2 regions of the Kitasatospora sp. NPDC059088 genome follow, and region 1 is predicted to be linked to the other one. Evidence: predicted binding sites of a transcription regulator. Region 1 holds the regulator's gene; the other holds the start of a gene.
What was found. Region 1 encodes HrcA, which represses chaperone genes, less so after heat shock. Its sites were predicted from a motif close to TTNGCACTCNGNNNNNCNGAGTGCNAA; they were not measured.
Positions count from the first base shown of each region.

Region 2: groL (chaperonin GroEL) is a predicted target of HrcA. The motif match lies at 2,391-2,417, and genes of this name have one in related genera.

Region 1 is NZ_JBHYGR010000036.1:11,462-15,641, reverse strand. Features, by position in the region: gene dnaJ (molecular chaperone DnaJ) at 1-1,104, opposite strand, end outside; gene hrcA (heat-inducible transcriptional repressor HrcA) at 1,182-2,216, opposite strand; gene htpX (zinc metalloprotease HtpX) at 2,484-3,404, shown strand; gene ACFWXO_RS18230 (hypothetical protein) at 3,448-4,032, shown strand; gene ACFWXO_RS18225 (DUF3097 domain-containing protein) at 4,056-4,180, shown strand, end outside.
Region 2 is NZ_JBHYGR010000154.1:1-4,180, forward strand. Features, by position in the region: gene ACFWXO_RS39345 (hypothetical protein) at 93-449, opposite strand; gene groL (chaperonin GroEL) at 612-2,234, opposite strand; gene ACFWXO_RS39355 (cold-shock protein) at 2,591-2,794, opposite strand; gene ACFWXO_RS39360 (MoaD/ThiS family protein) at 3,453-3,731, opposite strand; gene thrC (threonine synthase) at 3,759-4,180, opposite strand, start outside.

The DNA.
Region 1 (4,180 bases):
CAGGCCCTGCTGGCCCGGCGCGAACTGGCCGGACGGCCGCTCCTCGCCGCGCAGCACGGCGAGCCGGCGCAGCAGCTCCTCCTGCTCGGGGTCGAGCTTGGTGGGCGTCTGCACCTCGACGTGCACTATCAGGTCGCCCCGGCCGCCCCCGCGCAGGTGGGTGATGCCCCGGCCGTGCAGCGGGATCGACTGGCCGGACTGGGTGCCGGGCCGGATGTCGACCTCCTCCAGCCCGTCCAGGGTCTGCAACGGCACCTGGGTGCCGAGCGAGGCCGCCGTCATCGGGATGGTGACGGTGCAGTGCAGGTCGTCCCCGCGCCGCTGGAAGACCGTGTGGGTGGTCTCGGCGATCTCGACGTACAGGTCGCCGGCCGGGCCGCCGCCGGGGCCGACCTCGCCCTCGCCGGCCAGCTGGATCCGGGTGCCGTTGTCCACGCCGGCCGGGATCTTCACGGTCAGGGTGCGGCGGGCCCGCACCCGGCCGTCGCCCGCGCACTCGGGGCACGGGGTCGGCACCACGGTGCCGAAGCCCTGGCACTGCGGGCACGGGCGGGAGGTCATGACCTGGCCCAGGAAGGAGCGGGTGACCTGGGAGACCTCGCCCTTGCCGCGGCACATGTCGCAGGTCTGGGCCGAGGTGCCGGGGGCCGCGCCCTCGCCGCTGCAGGTGGTGCAGGTGACGGCGGTGTCGACCTGGAGTTCCTTGGTGGTGCCGAAGGCGGCCTCCTCCAGGGTGATCTCCAGCCGGATCATGGCGTCCTGGCCCCGGCGGGTGCGCGAGCGCGGGCCGCGCTGGCCGGCCGCGGCGCCGAAGAAGGCGTCCATGATGTCGGAGAAGCCGAAGCCCGCCGCGCCGGCGCCGAAGCCGCCCGCGCCACCGCCGCCCGGCGACAGCGGGTCACCGCCCAGGTCGTAGACCTGGCGCTTCTGCGGGTCGGAGAGCACCTCGTAGGCGGCGTTGATCTCCTTGAACCGCTCCTGCGTCTTCGGGTCCGGGTTGACGTCCGGGTGCAGTTCGCGTGCCAGGCGCCGGAACGCCTTCTTGATCTCGTCCTGCCCCGCATCCCGTCGGACGCCGAGTACCGCGTAGTAGTCCGTGGCCACCAAATGCTCCGCTTGTTCCGCCTGTAGTAGTGCTGCGACTGGACGCCGCCGTTAGATTTCCAACGGTCGGCCGTGTGCTACGACTCGGCCAGGATCTGGCCCACGTACCGTGCCACCGCCCGCACCGCCCCCATTGTGCCCGGATAGTCCATCCGGGTCGGACCGATCACACCCAGCTTGGCCACACTCTCGTCGCCCGAACCGTAGCCGACCGAAACGACCGAGGTGGAATTCAGCCCTTCGTACGCGTTCTCCCGCCCGATCCGGACCGTCATCGCGGCGTCCGTGGTCTCACCCAGGAGGCGGAGCAGGACGACCTGCTCCTCCAGGGCCTCCAGCACCGGCTGGATGGTGAGCGGGAAGTCGTGCCCGAAGCGGGTCAGGTTGGCCGTGCCGGCCAGCATGATCCGCTCCTCGTTCTGCTCGGCGAGCGCCTCGAACAGCGTCGCCAGGACCGTACTGACGGTCGGCCGGTCGGCCGGCTCGAACGCCGCCGGGAGCTCCTCCAGGAGCCCCGGGACGTCCGGCAGCCGCTGGCCGGCCGCCCGGGTGTTGATCCGCGAGCGCAGGTCCGCCAGGACCGTCTCGCCGACCGTGCCCGGGCAGTCGACCATCCGCTGCTCGACCCGGCCGGTGTTGGTGATCAGCACCAGCATCACCTTGGCCGGGGCCAGCGCCACCAGCTCGATGTGCCGGACGGTGGAGCGGGTCAGCGAGGGGTACTGCACCACGGCGACCTGGCGGGTCAACTGGGCGAGCAGCCGCACCGTACGGGTGACCACGTCGTCCAGGTCGACGGCGCCGTCCAGGAAGTGCCGGATCGCCCGGCGCTCCGGGGAGCTCATCGGCTTGATCTCGGCGAGCTTGTCGACGAACAGCCGGTAGCCCTTGTCGGTGGGGATCCGCCCGGCGCTGGTGTGCGGCTGGTGGATGTACCCCTCCTCCTCCAGCGCCGCCATGTCGTTGCGCACCGTGGCCGGGGACACCCCGAGGTTGTGCCGCTCCACCAGGGCCTTGGAGCCGACCGGCTCCTCGGTGCCCACGTAGTCCTGGACGATCGCGCGCAGCACGGCGAGCTTGCGGTCGTCCAGCTGGCGGACCTCTCCGGCCATGGGGCACGCACCTCCGTCTTCGCACGTTGTCCGTCTGTGATGCTGCGAGCCGCTCCGGTGAGGACCCCGACCCTGGCACTCTGCACGCACGAGTGCCAAAACCGTACCTGCCAGTGTACGGCCCGGGTCGTACCGCAGGAACGGCCCGGCCGGGGTGATCCTGCCCGCAGTTCCGGACGGCCACCGCGACACTCCGCGTGCGCGGGTGGTGCCCCGGGGCCGTCCGGGTGGCAGCATCGAAAGCGACGGCGAACGGAGGAGCAAGCGATGTCGAGCTCGGGCCAGCACACCCGTTTCGCGCCCGACCGCGGCCTGACCAGCCGCATGGTCGGGACGATGTTCGTGATCGGGCTGTTGTACGTCGGTTTCACGGGCCTGCTGATCGCGCTGCTGCGCGGGGCCTGGCCGCTGATCGTGCTGATCTCCGGCGGGCTGTTCGTGGCCCAGTTCTGGTTCAGCGACAAGATCACCGAGCGGGCCATGGGCGCCCACCGGGTGACCGAGGAGCAGTACCCCCAGCTGCACGGCACCATCGACCGGCTCTGCGCCCTGGCCGACATGCCCAAGCCCCGCGTGGCGGTCGCCGACAGCGACATGCCGAACGCCTTCGCCACCGGCCGCAACCCGCAGAACGCCGTGGTGTGCGTCACCACCGGCCTGCTGCGCCGACTGGAACCCGAGGAGCTGGAGGGCGTCCTGGCGCACGAGCTGTCGCACGTCGCCCACCGGGACGTCGCCGTGATGACCATCGCCGGCTTCCTCGGCGTGCTCGCCGGGGCGATGACCCGGGTCGCCATGTACGGCGGGTTCATGGGCGGCAACCGCAACAGCAACGACCAGAACGCGGCCATCGCGGCGCTGATCATCCCGCTGGTGTCGATCGTGGTCTACGCGATCAGCTTCCTGCTCACCCGGCTGCTGTCCCGCTACCGCGAACTGGCCGCCGACCGGGCCGCCGCCCAGCTCACCGGCCGGCCCAGCGCCCTCGCCTCGGCGCTCACCAAGGTCACCGGGCAGATCGCCGCCATCCCCACCGAGGACCTGCGCCGGGCCCAGCCCTACAACGCCTTCTACTTCGCCCCCGCGCTGAGCGCCAAGGAGACCGCCTCCCAGCTGCTCTCCACCCACCCGACGCTGGAGAAGCGGCTGGCCCAGCTGGCCAAGATCTCCGAGCAGCTCGGCCGCTGACCCCCCTGGGCTCCGGCCCCGCCCGACTCCCGGAAGGACCGCCGTGGGATTCCTGGACGCCCTGTTCGGCCGCACCAAGCCCGTCAAGCCCGACCTCGACCAGCTGTTCGGCGTGCCGTCCGCCGCGCTCACCCTGGAGGCCGGGGCCGGGTTCCTCCCCACCGGGCTCGGCTCGGTCTGCTTCGCGGCCGTCGAGGGCGCCGCCTTCGTCCAGGTGGAGCAGCAGGTCCGGGCCCTGCTGGACGCCGACACCGAACGCGGCGGCGTCCCGGTGGAGGCCTCCAAGGACGGCTACGGCTACTCCTGGCTGCTCACCCGGCACGCCCCCGAGGAACTCCCGGAACTGGTCAACGACCTGCACGCGGTCAACAGCGAGCTGGAGGCGAACGGCTTCGGCCCGCAGCTGCTCTGCTCCCTGGTCGCCTTCCGCAACCCCCAGGGCCAGTCGCTGGCCCTGGTCTACCTCTACAAGCGCGGCACCTTCTACCCCTTCGCCCCGATGCCCGGCGGCGGCGAGCGGCGCAACAGCCCGCTGGAGCTCCAGGTCAACGCGATGCTGGGGAACGACCTGCGGCTGGAGAAGGACCTCAGCCGCTGGTTCCCGGTCTGGGGGGCGCCGGGCCTCTGACGCCCCGTCCGTAAAATCGCCCCATGCGCAGCCACCAGTACGGACCCGACCTCACCCCGCCGTGGAAGAAGCAGCAGCCCGCACCCGAGGTGCCGGCCGAGCGGGACCTGGTGGTCGAGGAGGCGGCCACCGGCTACTGCGGGGCGGT
Region 2 (4,180 bases), on a different contig from region 1:
CCAAGTACGTCCAGTACGAGGCCGACTCGGGCGCACGCCCAGCCGGGCGCCCAACGCCGCGCGCTGATCTGCCAAGATCCGCCGGACAGGCCCTAACCCAGCTCCCCCACCGGCGCCACCACGGCCCCCTGCTTGCCGCACACCCAGTGCGGCTCCGGCCCCAGCTCGGGCTCCACGCTCAGCGCGTGCGGGTCCCCGTCGGCCGCGCAGCCGGTGCACAGCGGCCACCGGCCGTACGCCTCCAGCAGCGCGTCCTGGACGTCCTGGGCGACCAGCCCGAGCACGTACTCGGTGCCGTCCGGCCACTGCTCCAGCCACCAGCGGCGGTGGGTGACGGCCTGTTCCACCAGCGAGACGACGGCGGCGTCCGCCACGTCCCGCGCGGTGAGGTCGGCCAGGATCCGGGCCCGGGCGTTGTGCAGGGCGGTCTCGATGTCGTCGGAAGCCATCCGTCCATTCTCCGCGGCCCGCCCGTGGCTTCAAAACGGGTCCGGGGCCGGAACTCCCCGGAGCCGGAACGCCCCGGGGCGGAAACGCCGCGGGGGCGGCCCCCCGAAGGGAACCGCCCACGCGGACGAGGATCAGCCGATCCGATCGGAGTCCGATCAGGATCAGAAGTCCATGTCACCGCCCGGCATGCCGCCGCCGGCGGCCGCGGCGGCCTTCTCCGGCTTGTCGGCGATGACGGCCTCGGTGGTGAGGAACAGCGCCGCGATGGAGGCGGCGTTCTGCAGCGCGGAGCGGGTGACCTTGGCCGGGTCGATGATGCCCGCGGCGACCAGGTCGACGTACTCGTTGGTGGCGGCGTTCAGGCCGTGACCGGCGGGGAGGTTGCGCACCTTCTCCACCACGACGCCACCCTCCAGGCCGGCGTTGGTCGCGATCTGCTTGATCGGGGCCTCCAGCGCGACCTTGACGATGTTGGCACCGGTGGCCTCGTCGCCCTCCAGCTCCAGCTTGTCGAAGGCGACACCGGCCTGCAGCAGCGCGACGCCACCACCGGCGACGATGCCCTCCTCGACGGCGGCCTTGGCGTTGCGGACGGCGTCCTCGATGCGGTGCTTGCGCTCCTTGAGCTCCACCTCGGTGGCCGCGCCGGCCTTGATGACGGCCACGCCGCCGGCCAGCTTGGCGAGGCGCTCCTGGAGCTTCTCGCGGTCGTAGTCCGAGTCGCTGTTCTCGATCTCGGCGCGGATCTGGTTCACGCGGCCGGCGACCTGGTCGCTGTCGCCGCCACCGTCGACGATGGTGGTCTCGTCCTTGGTGATGACCACCTTGCGGGCGGTGCCCAGCAGGTCGATGCCGGCGTTCTCCAGCTTGAGGCCGACCTCCTCGGAGATCACGGTGCCACCGGTGAGGATGGCGATGTCGCCGAGCATGGCCTTGCGGCGGTCGCCGAAGCCCGGGGCCTTGACGGCGACGGACTTGAAGGTGCCGCGGATCTTGTTCACGACCAGGGTCGACAGGGCCTCGCCCTCGACGTCCTCGGCGATGATGACGAGCGGCTTGCCGCTCTGCATGACCTTCTCCAGCAGCGGGAGCAGGTCCTTGACCGAGCCGATCTTGGAGTTGGCGATGAGGATGTACGGGTCCTCGAACGTCGCCTCCATGCGCTCCAGGTCGGTGGCGAAGTAGGCGGAGATGTAGCCCTTGTCGAAGCGCATGCCCTCGGTGAGCTCGAGCTCCAGACCGAAGGTGTTGCTCTCCTCGACGGTGATGACGCCTTCCTTGCCGACCTTGTCCATGGCCTCGGCGATGAGCTCGCCGATCTGGGTGTCAGCGGCGGAGATGGAGGCGGTGGAGGCGATCTGCTCCTTGGTCTCCACGTCCTTGGCCTGGGCCAGCAGCTGGTCCGAGACGGCGGCGACGGCCTTCTCGATACCGCGCTTGAGGGCCATCGGGTTGGCGCCGGCGGCGACGTTGCGCAGACCCTCGCGAACCAGGGCCTGGGCGAGCACGGTGGCGGTGGTGGTGCCGTCACCCGCGACGTCGTCCGTCTTCTTGGCGACCTCCTTGACGAGCTCCGCGCCGATCTTCTCGTAGGGGTCCTCGAGCTCGATCTCCTTGGCGATGGAGACACCGTCGTTGGTGATCGTGGGGGCGCCCCACTTCTTCTCCAGCACGACGTTGCGGCCCTTGGGGCCGAGCGTGACCTTCACCGCGTCGGCGAGCTGGTTCATGCCACGCTCAAGGCCGCGGCGAGCTTCCTCATCAAAGGCGATGATCTTGGCCATCAGAAGTGGTCCTCCGGGACACGGTCGACTGCTCGGACCAAGGGGTGCCCGCGACGGACGGCCCTGGTGTGCGGAGGTCCATTCCCCTGCCGCTCCCGGGGGCCTCACCGACCCGGTCCGCTGTCACTCTCACACTGTGAGTGCTAACGCCAATGATTAGCACTCCGGGTGGTCGAGTGCAAGCCCCACGGCCGACCCGCGAGCCGCCGCCCACCTCCGCCCGCCCCCGCCCGGCACCCCGGACGGCCCGGCGCGGGAACGCGAACGGGCCCGTACGACGCGTGTCGTACGGGCCCGTCGAGAAGCGAGTGGTCACCAGCCGTGGGCCGCGCCGAGCTCCTGGGTTCCGGAAGAGGTCAGACCGCCGCGCGGACCATGTCCGCCTGCGGGCCCTTCTGTCCCTGGGAGATCTCGAACTCGACCCGCTGGCCCTCCTCGAGGGTGCGGTAGCCGTCCATCTGGATCGCGCTGTAGTGGACGAAGACGTCCGCACCACCGTCGACCGCGATGAAGCCGTAGCCCTTCTCCGCGTTGAACCACTTGACGGTGCCCTGAGCCATTCCGAACTCCCCTAGTGCTGTGCTGGCCCTTCACGGGCCAGCAGGTCGCGGGCCCGGGTCTGGTTTGAAGGCCGGCCCGGGGAACCCCCCCTGGACGCAGCCGTGCACGCCGCAATCCTCCGCACGGGGGCGCCGGACGGCTTCCGTGAGCGGTTGATTACGTCGACCGCCGCTGAATGTATCCGGATCGACGCCCTCTGCAACAGGGTCCGCCGCCGGGAATTCCGCAGCCCCGTCGAGAGACAAGAGCGAACAAACCGGGAGGAAATCGGCAATTAGCGCCGGACATAGCGGACGAATTACTCAAATGCCTGCAGGAATTCTGACATCTGCCTGACATGTTTCACCGCCCGGGCCCCGGGCCGGTCTCAGCGCCCGGACGGGCTCCGGCGAAGCACCCACCGCCGGAAGGGGAAGCCCTGTTCCCAGCAGAGCCACACTCTACTCCGACTCGGACCGAAAATATTCCCACCGAAATGCCGACGGCCGTCCGCCGCCGCCCGCGCGCCGCGCACGAGAAACGCGCGCGCCGGCCCCGCGCGCAACGCGGCCACCCCCCCCTCCCAACAAAAATACCCCCCCACTCAGGCCGGCCGCGCGGCGGGCGGTCGTGCGGGGTTAACCCGCCCCGGCCCCACGGCCGGGAAGCGGGAACGGCTCAGCAGCCGCCGGCCACCGCCGGAATGATCGAAACGCTCGCACCGTCCGCGATCCCGGTCGCCAGGCCCTCGGCGAACCGCACGTCGTCGTCGTTCACGTACACGTTGACGAAGCGGCGCAGCTTGCCGGTGTCGTCCAGGATCCGGGCCGCGATGCCCGCGTGGTTGCGCTCCAGGTCGGCGATGACCTCGCCCAGGGTGGCCCCCTCGGCGGGCACCTCGGCCGCACCGCCGGTGTAGGTGCGCAGGATGGTGGGGATGCGGACGTTGGCGCTCATGACTCTCCTAGCGGGGTGGGGGGTGGATCAGACGGACGCGAGGCCGGCGGCGTGGAAGGAGTCCAGCGTCGGGCGGATGACGGCGGTCATGCCCGCCTCGGAGACGGCGTCCAGCGTCTTCAGGCCGTCCCCGGTGTTGATCGCGACGGTCTCCTTGGACGGGTCCAGCTGACCGGTCTCCACGAGCTTCTTCAGCACACCGACGGTCACCCCGCCCGCGGTCTCCGCGAAGATCCCCTCGGTCCGGGCCAGCAGCCGGATCGCCGCCACCACCTCCGCGTCCGTGACGTCCTCCACCGCGCCGCCGGTCCGGCGGGCGATGTCCAGCACGTACGGGCCGTCCGCCGGGTTGCCGATCGCCAGCGACTTGGCGATGGTGTCCGGCTTCACCGGCCTGATCACGTCCCGGCCGGCCTTGAACGCCGCCGACACCGGCGAGCAGCCCTCCG